Regions from separate parts of the Desulfosporosinus sp. genome, predicted to be linked through region 1. Evidence: riboswitches for the same ligand, from Rfam matches in the RefSeq annotation. Region 1 holds a riboswitch; the other holds the start of a gene.
What was found. Region 1 has a riboswitch for thiamine pyrophosphate ahead of HGJ98_RS19830 (MTH1187 family thiamine-binding protein). Riboswitches for the same ligand answer to the same signal wherever they lie in the genome.
Positions count from the first base shown of each region.

Region 2: it holds a riboswitch for thiamine pyrophosphate, as region 1 does, so the genes downstream of both, thiD (bifunctional hydroxymethylpyrimidine kinase/phosphomethylpyrimidine kinase) here and HGJ98_RS19830 (MTH1187 family thiamine-binding protein) in region 1, are expected to answer to the same signal.

Region 1 is NZ_JABZFS010000080.1:107,236-113,825, forward strand. Features, by position in the region: gene HGJ98_RS19820 (ABC transporter substrate-binding protein) at 1-728, opposite strand, end outside; gene HGJ98_RS19825 (ABC transporter permease) at 792-1,565, opposite strand; gene HGJ98_RS19830 (MTH1187 family thiamine-binding protein) at 1,537-1,833, opposite strand; TPP riboswitch at 1,918-2,024, opposite strand; gene carB (carbamoyl-phosphate synthase large subunit) at 2,118-5,312, opposite strand; gene carA (glutamine-hydrolyzing carbamoyl-phosphate synthase small subunit) at 5,302-6,402, opposite strand; gene HGJ98_RS19845 (acetylornithine transaminase) at 6,493-6,590, opposite strand, start outside.
Region 2 is NZ_JABZFS010000014.1:131,346-137,935, forward strand. Features, by position in the region: gene HGJ98_RS03325 (SDR family oxidoreductase) at 662-1,399, opposite strand; gene HGJ98_RS03330 (aspartyl-phosphate phosphatase Spo0E family protein) at 1,569-1,742, opposite strand; gene thiE (thiamine phosphate synthase) at 1,889-2,536, opposite strand; gene thiM (hydroxyethylthiazole kinase) at 2,529-3,341, opposite strand; gene cytX (putative hydroxymethylpyrimidine transporter CytX) at 3,308-4,537, opposite strand; gene thiD (bifunctional hydroxymethylpyrimidine kinase/phosphomethylpyrimidine kinase) at 4,534-5,337, opposite strand; TPP riboswitch at 5,449-5,563, opposite strand; gene HGJ98_RS03355 (HD domain-containing phosphohydrolase) at 5,649-6,590, opposite strand, start outside.

The sequences.
Region 1 (6,590 bases):
AACTTTTTAGCAGTATCTTCATTTTGATTTAGGTATGTCTGACTGGACGCGATCACCGGGGTGTAAAAATCCAACACTGGATCAATGTCTTTAAAAGAGAAGAAGTTTGTATCTAGACCTTTCACTTTGGTGGCTACTCCATCCCAACCATAGTAAATCCATACGGCATCAACATTGCTTTGCAGGGCTGAAATAATATCAGTTACGGTACTGGGAATCATTTTTACATTATCGTAGTTCCCACCGTCTTTTGTGATGACTTGCTTCAAAATGGCTTTTTCGACAGGGGTATCCCAGGTTGCGTATACTTTGTTCTCCATGTTTTTGGGACCTAGGATATTATCCTCTTTTAAGGAGATAATTCCTGATGTATTATGTTGCAAGATGGTACCTACCGCAACGACATCCAACGGACTATTCGAGGTAATAGCAGCGGCAATTTCCTCTTGGAAACTTACTGTAAACTCTGCCTTTCCCGCTGCTACTAGGGGCAAAGCTCCACCCTCTGGGGGTTGAATGATATCGACTTCCAGACCAGCATCCTTAAAATATCCTAATTCCTTTGCAGCGTATACTCCCGTATGGTTGGTGTTGGGGGTCCAATCCAGGACAAAGGTGATCTTTTCGGTCGACTGTTGGGTTGGCTTTTCTGTACCTGTTTGTGAACAGCCAGTTAAGCCAATTATCATTAAAACCGCAGCCATCAAAGCAACAAACTTCTTTTTCATGTTCTTTCTTACTCCTCTACTTAAATACTTATGGTCTTATCTTTCATAGTACATCTTAGTTGATTAATTTCTTTCCTCCTCGGTATGTCTCCAAGGCATTGCCCTACGTTCTAATAGCCCTACGCATTTCATGAGCAATAAACTCAATATGATAATAAGGAAAATAACTGCGAACATCTTATCAAAGGCGTAGGATTTCCGCACGCGAGTCATATATACTCCTAATCCACTATTTCCACCCAGCCATTCCGCTATGACTGCACCAACAATAGAATAGGATACGGATATTTTGAGACCCGAAAAGAAACCCGGCAAGGCATTGGGCAGCTTAATGTAGCGATATATTTGCCACTTCCTGGCACCCATGGCACGCATTAAATTCATTGCATCCGTATCGGAGGATTTGAAACCACCTAAAAGCGCGATGGTCATCGGGAAAAAGCACGTTAATACTACTAGTGTGATCTTAGGTGCCATATCATACCCCAACCACAATACTAATAGAGGAGCAAGGGCAACCGTAGGAATCGTTTGAGTGACGACCAAAAGGGGATGTACGGCTTTATATAAAGCTTCAAACCGATCCATCAAAAGTGCTATGCTAAACGCTAAAACAATGCTAATAGCCAAGCCTCCAAAGGCTTCTGTCAAAGAAACTGCTGCATGCTGCATGAGCTCGGAAAACGAGTTGATAAAGGCTCGGATCACGTCGATGGGGGAAGGCAACATAAACTTAGGAACAAATCCGGTTTCCGTCACCATATGCCATACCAGCAGTAAGAATAGTAATAGTGCTGTTGGATAGAGCTTATTGGTGATGTTTTGTAACTTTTTCATCGATGGTCCAAATTCCGCCACCAGGCTTATAGCTGATTTTTACATAGGACATCACACTAGGTGCACCTTCCTCGATACAAATCAACTGGCAGCGTTTAACAATATCCATGAGCTGTTCAAAGTCTCCCTCAATAGTCGTTTCAAATGGGCCCACAAAGACATTAAGTCCAGTCGATTTTAAGTACTCAATAACTTTGTCCACTACGTGTAGGATTTCTTCTCCCTCCACTGCCGGTAGTACTTGGATCGCAACACTCGCATTAATCATCTGCTTTCCCTCCTTCTTTGTTATATAAAATAAAAAAACCCTCTAAAATTGTAGAAGGTTCTTACTCACGCAATGATCGGCATCGATACATGCACTATAATTCCCTCCGCTAGCATTACCTAGTTCAGGTCAATGGGTCGGAAACTCATATTTCCCTCTCAGCCGATAGATCAGCTCCCCAAATATTTATTATTTTCGTAATCATAGCATCTCGGTTAGGCGTTTGTCAACTTACATCTAGTGGGACGGGGGGACAGGTTCCTAGTCCCCCCGTCCCACCCGGTTTACATCACCAAATACTCCTGTAAAGCGAGAACCTGGGGAGACGTATGACTTCGTATCTCTTGGAACGCTCGGACGACGGCTTTCGCAGTATCCATTGACGAAAAACATGGGACGCCGTGTTCTGCAGCTAACCTCCTCAGAAGATAACCAGTCCTCTCCGGGGTTCCTTTATTAGGCGTGCTAAGGATGAAGGAGAATTCTCGCTGTCTTATGGCTTCTTGAAGCGCCTGGCTGGATTCAGTCACTTCTTCTACCTCTACACCACATAGGGCTAAAGCCTTGGCAGTATCTCCGGTTCCCTTGACACCAAATCCCAACTGAGCTAGTTGTCGAGCCAGGGTAATCGCTTCTGGCCGATCTTTCTCTGCAACAGATACTAGAATATTCCCATCTTTGGGGAGGGGAATACGAGAAGCCGCAAAAGCCTTGGCTAAAGCATGCCCGAATTGGGTATCCATCCCTAATACTTCCCCTGTTGACTTCATTTCAGGGCCTAAGGAAGTTTCGACCTTTGTCAATTTTTCAAAGGAAAAAACCGGAGCTTTAACAACGACGAAGGGAACTTCAGGAGCAAGTCCATGGTTATAGCCCATATCCTTCAAGGTCTTGCCAAGAGCAACTTGAACAGCTAAGTTCACCAGGGGAATCCCCGTCACTTTAGAAAGAATCGGAACCGTACGGCTTGCACGTGGGTTCACTTCTAGAACATATACCTTGCCTCGCACGACGACAAATTGAATATTGATAAGTCCTCTGATTCCAATTCCTTCAGCCAGACGACAGGTGAAATCTTCGATTTGTTCGATTTCAGCAGGGGTTAAACTCTGGGGCGGATAAACTGCCAGACTGTCTCCTGAGTGGACACCGGCGCGTTCGATATGCTCCATGATGCCTGCTATTATCGTGGTCTCTCCGTCTGAAACCGCGTCAACTTCAACTTCTTTTCCATCCAAATATCTATCCACCAAAATCGGATGCTCTGGAGATAGATGAATCGCCCGCCTTAAATAATCTTCCAGTTCATCTAGATTCTCTACCACTTGCATAGCACGACCACCAATGACATAGGATGGACGGACAATCACAGGAAATTCCAGTTCCTCGGCAATTTTCTTGGCTTGGTCGACTGATATAACACTTCGCCCTTCAGATTGAGGGATTCCTAAACGACCTAATAATTCAGCAAACCGCTCCCGATCCTCAGCCATATCAATCGCATCAACGGGGGTTCCTAGAACTTCTATTCCCGCAAGTTTTAGACGGCCCGCTAAATTTATGGCTGTCTGTCCTCCAAATTGAACTAAGACTCCATCCGCTTTTTCTTTACTTAAGACATGAAGCACATCTTCTATGGTCAAGGGCTCAAAGTAGAGCTTATCTGCAATATCGAAATCTGTGGATACTGTTTCCGGATTATTATTGATCATAATGGCTTCTACACCCGCTTCTTGCAAAGCAGTGAGTGCGTGTACAGAGCAATAATCAAACTCAATTCCTTGCCCGATTCGGATAGGTCCTGAACCTAAGACGACAACCTTAGGACCTGTACTCACCTTTCCCTCATCTTCTTCCTCATAGCTGGAATAATAATAAGGGGTTGCCGAAGCAAACTCTGCTGCACAGGTATCTACAGTCTTATAAACTGGAATAATCCCCAAGTCCCTACGCATCTCACGAACGGTTTCTTCCGAGCGCCCCGAAAGTTTGGCAATGGCTAGATCAGAGAACCCTAGAACTTTTGCCAAGCGCAGTAACTCGGTGGTTAAGGGCTCATTTTGCAAGCGTTGTTCCAGTAGAACTAGCTCTTTAATCTTATACAAATAGAAAGGATCAATCTGAGTAAGCATTTGAACTTCTAGTATGGTCCAATCCCGACGAAAGGCTTCAGGAATTGCGAAAAAACGTTCATGATCGGCTGACGTAAGTTTGTCTTCGATCTCCATCTCTGTCCAACCCCCAGAAGCTTTAATCCGAAGACCGACTGTGCCAACCTCTAAAGAACGGGTTGCTTTTAAAAGGGCGGCTTCCAACGTCCGCTCCATGGCCATTACTTCTCCCGTCGCTTTCATTTGTGTGCCCAGACGATGGTCAGCAGCCGGGAATTTATCAAAAGGCCAACGAGGGAATTTTACAACTACATAGTCCAGAGCCGGCTCAAAACAAGCACTGGTATGACCGGTCACTGGATTCGTCAATTCTGGCAGAGTAAAGCCCACAGACAAAAGAGCCGCCATCTTGGCAATGGGATAACCAGTGGCTTTAGAGGCGAGGGCACTCGAGCGGCTAACCCGGGGATTAACTTCAATTACGACGTATTCTCGATTGACTGGATTTAAAGCAAATTGAACATTACATCCTCCATTAACCCCCAGGGCCCGGATTATCTTTAATGATGATGCTCTCAGCATCTGATATTCGACATCACTCAAGGTCTGCGAGGGGGCAACGACGATGCTATCTCCAGTATGTATTCCTACGGGGTCGATATTTTCCATGTTACATATTGTAATGCAGTTATCTGCCGCGTCACGCATGACTTCATACTCAATTTCCTTCCAGCCAGCCACACTCCGCTCTAAAAGACATTGTCCAATGGGGCTGGCCTGTAACCCTCCCCTTAAAATATCATCGAGTTGTTTGTGGTTTTTGACAATCCCGCCACCCGTTCCGCCAAGAGTATACGCAGGCCGAATAATCAGCGGGAACCCCTGTCTTTTGGCGAATTCCTTGCCTTCTGCTAAGGTGGTTACAATGACGCTTTCGGCCACCGGTTCTCCCAGTGAGAGCATTGTTTCCTTAAAGGCATCCCGATCTTCTGCTTTATAAATTGTCTCTGAGTTACAACCAATGAGATCCACGTTATATTGTTTTAAAAGTCCACCGCGCTCTAATTCCATAGCTAAATTAAGACCTGTTTGCCCACCTAGTGTAGGCAGTAAGGCATCCGGGCGTTCTTTACTGATAATCCGCTCTAGTACCTCAGGCAACAAAGGCTCGATATAGGTAATGTCGGCTGTTTGCACATCCGTCATGATGGTTGCCGGGTTACTGTTAACCAGCACTACCTCCAACCCCACATCACGAAGAGCTCTGCACGCTTGGGTCCCCGCATAATCAAATTCTGCAGCTTGCCCAATTACGATAGGCCCTGATCCAATGACAAGGACCTTCTTCCACGCCGGATTAAGAGGCATATCCAGCCCTCCATTCCTGCATTAATTGCGCAAATTCCTCAAAGAGATAAAGTGATTCACTTGGTCCCGGTCCTGCCTCCGGGTGGTATTGAACCGAAAAAACAGGTAACTCTCGATGCTTAACCCCTTCAACGCTTTGATCATTAAGGTTACGATGGGTTACGTAGAGAGGAGTTTGATTTAGACTCTCTTCTGAAATTGCATAACCATGATTCTGTGAAGTTATTGTCACTCGTTTAGACTCTAGATCTTGTACGGGTTGATTACCTCCCCGATGCCCAAACTTCATCTTATAGGTGTCTCCTCCTAAGGCTAGGGATAAGAGTTGATGTCCCAAGCAAATACCAAAGATAGGTCGTTTGCCCAATAACCCTTGAATAGTTTCTATACCGACTGCTACCTCTTTAGGGTCTCCCGGACCATTAGAGAGAAAGACGCCATCCGGTTGAAGCTTCATTATTTGTTCTGCGGAGGTAGAATATGGAACAACGGTTAGCTGAAACCCGCTTTCTTGCATGGCCTGAAGGATATTCCTCTTAATCCCGAAGTCCATTACCACCACATGAACGGCTTCATTCTCGTTTTTGATAGCAGGTAAGGTATAGATCTTAGGAGTACTAACCTTTTTAACAACATCACTTGGAACAGATTTTGTTTTCAAGCGAGGAACCCATTCACTGACATTCTCTACTTCAGTCGTTATTACTCCACGCAGAACACCGTGTTCTCGAATAATGCGGGTTAAAGCACGAGTATCAATTCCCTTTATCCCTACAACTCCGGATTGCGCCAACGTCCTGGAGATGTTTTTTTCCATCTGCCAATGACTGGGATTGCGTGCAGCTTCTTTAACAATGAACCCTTGGACCTGAGGTTTATCTGATTGATCATCCACTCTGTTAATCCCGTAGTTTCCAATGAGAGGATAGGTCATACACACCATTTGTCCAGCATACGATGGATCGGTTAACACCTCTTGATAACCAGTCATTCCTGTATTAAAGACAACTTCTCCAAAGGCCTCTCCCGTTGCCCCAAAAGACTCCCCCAATAAAATTTTCCCAGTCTCAAGTACGAGTGCTGCTTTCAATCCTATCCCTCCTCGGAACAATCTCTATCTATCTCCTAAGTCCCTTTTATCTAGATCTTTCAAACTAATTCGGGCCTCAGTCCTCTGGAATCACTTCCATAGTTTCGAGAGCACTTCATCTAGAATCCCCAAAGCTTTATCTATTTCTTGCTTCTCGACCGTTAGTGGAGGAAGGAATCGTAAGATTT
Region 2 (6,590 bases), on a different contig from region 1:
TTAACTCGTTAAAATAGTTTGATTCTTGAACTAATATGGGTCTAACATTTATTAACCTCAAGGTAACCAGCTATTACATGTTATTGGTAACGTAAGGAAACTAATCTGGACAAATCTTCCACTACTTTGTACCTTTTAAATCTCTGCGGTCAATCTGATAACTAATTTTCTCCGGGAAAAACCTAAGCTTACAAATCACCTTAATTCTTTCCTAGCTTGCTTTATACCACTTAAACAATTTAACTCAGAGTGACTGACTGACTGATTGGAGGAACTTGCGGGAAAATTATCTTTTTGGAACACAAAAACCACCCTTCTAGGTGGCTCAAATTCTCGAAATTCAGCATTAATTCAAACGATTGCAATGCTTAACTTTCGATGAATTCGAAGACTGCCTAGCACGCGACCAAAGATTTGATTTGTTTGAACTGAATTATTTGTTTAACTCTTATGATTTAATTATACCCAGAATTCAATTGTTGTCAAGAGCCAAAACAGAAAAACTTTGCAGTATTTTGGTTCCTAGATCTGGAAAGAAGTCGGTCCAGGAAAAACTCCCAAAAAAGTATTGAGGTCAGACAATATTAATAGGTTAGGAAGTCTTGTAGCACTAAAAGGCTTCCAATTGACTTCCTAATCCACTTTTGTTAAGCAAAATGTGTTAAATGAAGTTTCCTCCGTCTACTACGACCGTTTGTCCGGTTACAAACCCTGCATGAGCTATCAATGAATAGACAACTTCAGCAATATCATCAGGACTTGCAATCCGACCTAGAGGGGTACCTGCAGCAAGACGAGTAATATGGTCTTCTTTCCCCTCAACCCAACGGGTTTGCACTATTCCTGGAGCAACAGCATTGACTCTAACCTCGGGTGCTAGAACTCGTGCTAATGATTTCGTAACACTAGTTGCTGCTGCTTTAGAAGCAGAATAGGCGATAGAACTGCCTAACCCGGTCAGCCCTGCAATTGATGTGATGTTAATAATGCACCCTCGACTCTTCTTAAGTTCAGCAGATGCGGCACGGCAACAAAAGAACATCCCTTTAACATTAACTCCGAAAATATTATCCCAATACTCATCTTTCATTCCATCTAGATCAGAATGATCTACAAAGTGAGTCATTCCCGCATTATTGACGAGAATATCTAGTGTTCCAAAATCAGCCGCTACTTGACTGACCATTGTTCTTACTTCAGCATCCTGAGATACATCTGCTTTATAAATTGAGCTGCGTACTCCTAAATTCTTGATCTCTTGACAAGTCTTTAACGCGTCTTCCTCCGAGCGAGAAAAGTTAAGCGCAATATTAACTCCCGACTTGGCTAGTAATAAGGCAATAGCCTTTCCAATTCCTGTTCCGCCTCCAGTTATCAGTGCAGTTTTATCTTTTAACAATTTAGACTCCTCCCAATTTATGTAATTTTGCATACATTAATATTTCCTAGTATAACTCACACTCTAATTAGGGACAATGGACAGAATAATAATTTTATCAGCTGGATAAAAGTCATTGTTCATTTACTAAAGAATACAATCCTTGTGCCTAAGGTAGATAAATATTTATTTACATTTTGCTGTTCTTATCTAATAGTTCCTGATATTTATCCAATACTTCATCTAAAGCTTGACTTGCTGCTATAACTTCTGGATCTGTGTAGGTTCGCCCATTTTTTGCTCTGATCAATTCTGATCGTAATTCTTCAATCTGCTTAATTAACTCATTTAACGATTGAGACACTTTGTTCCTCCGTTTTAAGTTCATTCCACAATTTTATATTATACAGAAATTATGTATTAAAATCTAATGATATCTTAAACAAACAGGACTATTTCACATTTGAAATAGTCCTGTTTAATAATACCCAAAATCCAAAAATGATTTTTTTAAATATCCGTTTTCTGTTGGTTCTTTATGACTACCCGCAACTGTTTTGCAGCCATTAAGATGTCCTCTTGAGCCAATATGGCAGACACAACAGAAACCCCATCAATTCCCGTAGTCATAACTTGTTGAATGTTTGTTATATTGATTCCACCGATCGCTACCACAGGTATTGAGACTGATTTTTTAATAAGTTCCAATTTCTCGAGACTGACCTCTTTTGCGTCACTCTTAGTTGATGTATTAAAAACAGCTCCAACCCCCAAATAGTCCGCACCCTGTTGTTGGGCAAGTAGGGCTTCGGCCAGAGTACTAGCCGAGACCCCAATAATTTTGTTTGGTCCTAAAAGCTCCCGCGCTTTTAGCATTGGAAGATCGTCTTGTCCAACATGTAATCCATCAGCATCTACCGCAAGGGCAATATCAAGACGGTCATTAATAATTAGCGGAATCCTATACCGAGTTGTTATCTCTTTTACCCTTACAGCTAATTGTAAGAATTCCTTTGTTGAGACTGACTTTTCCCTTAGCTGAACTAGGGTAACTCCACCGTGAATAGCCGACTCAATGCCCTGAGCTAAATCCCGCTCTCCGAGAAGTGTTCGATCAGTGACTAAATATAGACTATAGTCGATCTTGACTTTACTCATAAAAAATCTTACCTTCTTTTGCCAGGATTTCGGGGGTTAGATTATAAATACTATCCATAAGCCTAACTCTAAATGTACCTATCCCTTCTCCTTGGCGCAGCGAAGCTTGGGCTATTTCTCCAGCCAGACCCATACTGATTATGCCCGCCGCTGCAGCTGTAAAGTAATCTTTAGTTACGCCGCAAAATGTTCCCACTAGAGAGGTCGTCATACACCCTGTCCCTGTAACATCTGCCAAAATTTTATGTCCATTTTCGAGAAAGCAAACATTCAGTCCATCAGATATGACATCAGTTTTTCCGGTTATAGCAATTATGGAGCCAAACTCAGAAGCTAGTTTCTTTGCAACAACTGAACTATCTTGTTCATCCGCGAGTGAATCGACTCCTTTGATGGCTACTTCTAAACCTGCTAAGACTTTGATTTCCGACATATTTCCTCGAATAACTTCAGGTTTAATTTGCCTAATCAGTTTTTCAGCTGTTTTAGTTCTAAGCTTTGTTGCACCTACTCCTACAGGGTCAAGAATTACTGGTATGCCCAATTCTTTCGCTTTTAATCCAGCTATCAACATGCTTTCTATTGTTCTGGAATTTAGAGTACCTATATTTAGCACTAAAGCAGAAGCAAAGCCTACCATTTCTGCTACCTCTTCTAGATCGTCTGCCATAACAGGGGAACCTCCGATGGCCAAAACAATATTAGCACAATCGTTGACTGTAACATAGTTGGTTATATGGTGGATCAAGGGACTCTTCTCTTTAATGACACTTAAGCTTGCACAGATTTTTTCACGTATTTCCATTTAGCAGTCAACCTCCATGTAATAAGATGTACAATACTGATAATTGACATAACCGGAATAGTCGCACCCAGAACAAAATCAAATTTGACAAACTGGTAGTATAACGCAGTTCCAAGTGCACAAAGGGTTAATGTGCCCCAGTTAATCACAAGGTCCGCTTGGATCTTCTTATTTTTCAAAAGGAAATAATCCGTTAACAGGATTGCAAACAAAGGAGCAAACACTGATCCGATAGCATAAAGGAAATATTCATACTGCTCGATATTCACGGCGATTGCTAATCCAGTACCAATAGCCGTCATAACAATCGTAACCGTTTTCTCATTTAATTTAGGGAAAATATTTAAGCACGAAACTCCAGCTGAATAAGCATCAAGGAAAGTCGTTGTTACCGTTGCTAAAATGATAATTCCTAAGGCAACTATACCGAGATTTGCAGCCAGTAACATTGCAGACGGATCAGCATCTGAGGCGATAATTGCAGATCCCAAGCCAATTATATACATCCAACTACTTCCGATGAAGTATCCTAGCCAACTTCCTCCTGCCCCTCCACTCTTTGTCTTTGCAAATCGCGTATAGTCGGATATTAGCGGCAGCCAGGATAAAGGCATGATTACGGATAGTTCCAAAGCAGAACCAAAGGCCAAATCTCCAGCAACCTGCTTTGTAAACAACTCGTGGTTACGGAAAATAATTGAGCTTAAGACCAAAGTTAAAAGGAAGAGTAAAATAACGGCGAAATGGTTTGCCCTTTTCCAACCGCTATCTCTACCAAGCCATGACCAAACCATTATCAAAATTCCGATGATTAAACTCCAAACAGTTATATTATTAAATGCCCATAAAGTATTAGTGATGTGATTAACCGACCGGGCCCCAACAATAATCATAACTGCTGTCCAACCTAATAACTGTAAAACATTCAAGATCGAGAATAAGTAGGAACCGTATTCACCAAAGGAGATACGCGTCGACATGATAGCTGGGATTCTCTCTTGGGTTCCAATGATTCCTCCCAGCACTAAAATAGTCGTCCCAACCAAGTGTCCAAGCAGGATAGCCAAAACCCCCATCTTAAATCCCAAGGGGGCTAGAAGACCACCCGTCACTATTTCAGCCACTGATATAGCTGCACCAAACCATAGGGTTGCAAAATTAAACCCACTTAAATTATTTTTTGAAGTTGTGCTCACTCAATTAATCCCGCCTTTTTATAAAGTGTATAGAAGTGATGGGTTGGGCCTACGCCTTTTCCAATTGGTAAGGAATTCTGAATAGCAATCGTTATATACTCCTTTGCTAGGGTGATAGCTTGATTAAGGCTGTGTCCTAAGGCCAGATTTGCCGTGATGGCCGACGAAAGTGTACATCCCGTTCCGTGAGTATTCTTAGTTGCAATCCTTGCAGAGGAATAGTATCTAAACTCCTGTCCATCAAATAGGATATCAATAGAATCCTCTTCCAAGTGCCCCCCTTTAAGGAGTACATTCTTCACTCCCATCTGAAATATAGCTTTGGCAGCCTCCTCCATATGCTTTAGCGTGTGTATGGACTTATTCGTCATAACTTCAGCCTCTGGAATATTAGGTGTAACAACCATTGCCATTGGCAGTAATTCCTTAATTAAAGTTGCTTCAGCTTCTGGATTTAACAAATGGTAACCGCTCTTAGAGACCATGACAGGGTCTAAAACAATGGTTTTAGGCTTATAGATTCTTAACTGTTCCACAATTACCTCTATTGTAGGAACTTGTGAAACCATACCGATTTTGACTCCATCAACTTCAATATCATCAAAAATCGCCTCAATTTGCTTTGCGATTACGTCTTTAGAGATATCCTGTACAGCAAATACCCCCTGGGTATTTTGAGCGGTGACTGCCGTAATTACGCTCATTCCAAAAACCCCATGAGCAGAAAACGTTTTTAAATCTGCTTGAATCCCTGCGCCCCCACTAGAATCTGAACCAGCTATAGTAAGTACCTGTTTCATAACGCACCTCCAATATGTTTAATTTCTCTTTTAAAAACTTGGCTACCCAAGAACCTCATAAAACCAAAAAGAGCACATATCTCCAGAATAAGATAGTGCTCTTCCAATTTCATAAAAGAGTAAACTGCTTACCTACGCTGGCATTATCCAGATCAGGTTAAAAGGGTCTTAGACTTATAAGGGTCTAAATCTCAGCCAGCCAATTCCAGCACCCCTGCTCATTATTCAGTTTTTATTAAATTAACATGTGGAGAATATAAAGTCAATGGTCAATACTTAGCTCTTTGAGATTTAAACGAATTTAATTTAATTTACCTGATGGCTTTAATAAATATGGGCACAAGGTCGGGATCAAATTGCATCCCCATGTTATCGATTAATTCTTTAAATGCTTGCTCCTGGCTCAAGGCTTTCCTGTAGGGTCGATTGCTTGTCATTGCATCGTAGGCATCAGCTATTGCTAAAATGCGGCACTCTAAGGGGATATCATCTTCTTTAAGCCCTAATGGATAACCTTGACCATTCCACCACTCATGGTGTCTTAGTATACAATCAGCGATCGGCAGTAAGTCTGGGGCCGACTGAGCAATGCGATGTCCAATTTCACTATGTCGCTGCATTTCCTTGAACTCTTCCTCTGTAAGACGTCCTGGCTTGAAAAGAATACTATCAGGAATGCCCACTTTACCGATATCATGGAACTGTGCTAAAAGTCGTAAATCTGCAAGAGTCCGCTCCGATAAAGCCAAAGCCTGACCTAGTGTGATCACTAGTTCTTGTAACCTGTCCGCATGCCCTTCAGTAATAAAATCTCTTGCTTCGAGTGCTTTCATCATGGCCTGCACCAAGGCACTGCGCGTACTTTTACTTCGATGTAGTTTTTCGCGATACATTCCATCGTCTGCTTCTCTAAACACTTCGTCGACATTGACAATTGTTTTCTCGCTTACTGCAAAACCCATGGATAAGCTAAGAGGAAACTCTTTATTTTCCATATTATATGTTTCGACCACTTTTCTAATTCTGTAGCAGGCTTGTTCTACCACCGATAATTCACTCTTTGGTAGAATGATAGCAAACTCATCCCCGCCAATCCTAAATATTAGGTCCTCTTCACGGAAACACTTTTTTATAAGACCAGCGGTCAACCCGAGTAATTTGTCCCCTGTCGTATGTCCCAGTGTATCATTAACTAGTTTTAGTCCATCTACGTCACAAACTATAATCCCAACTGGAGCAAAATCCTGTCCACC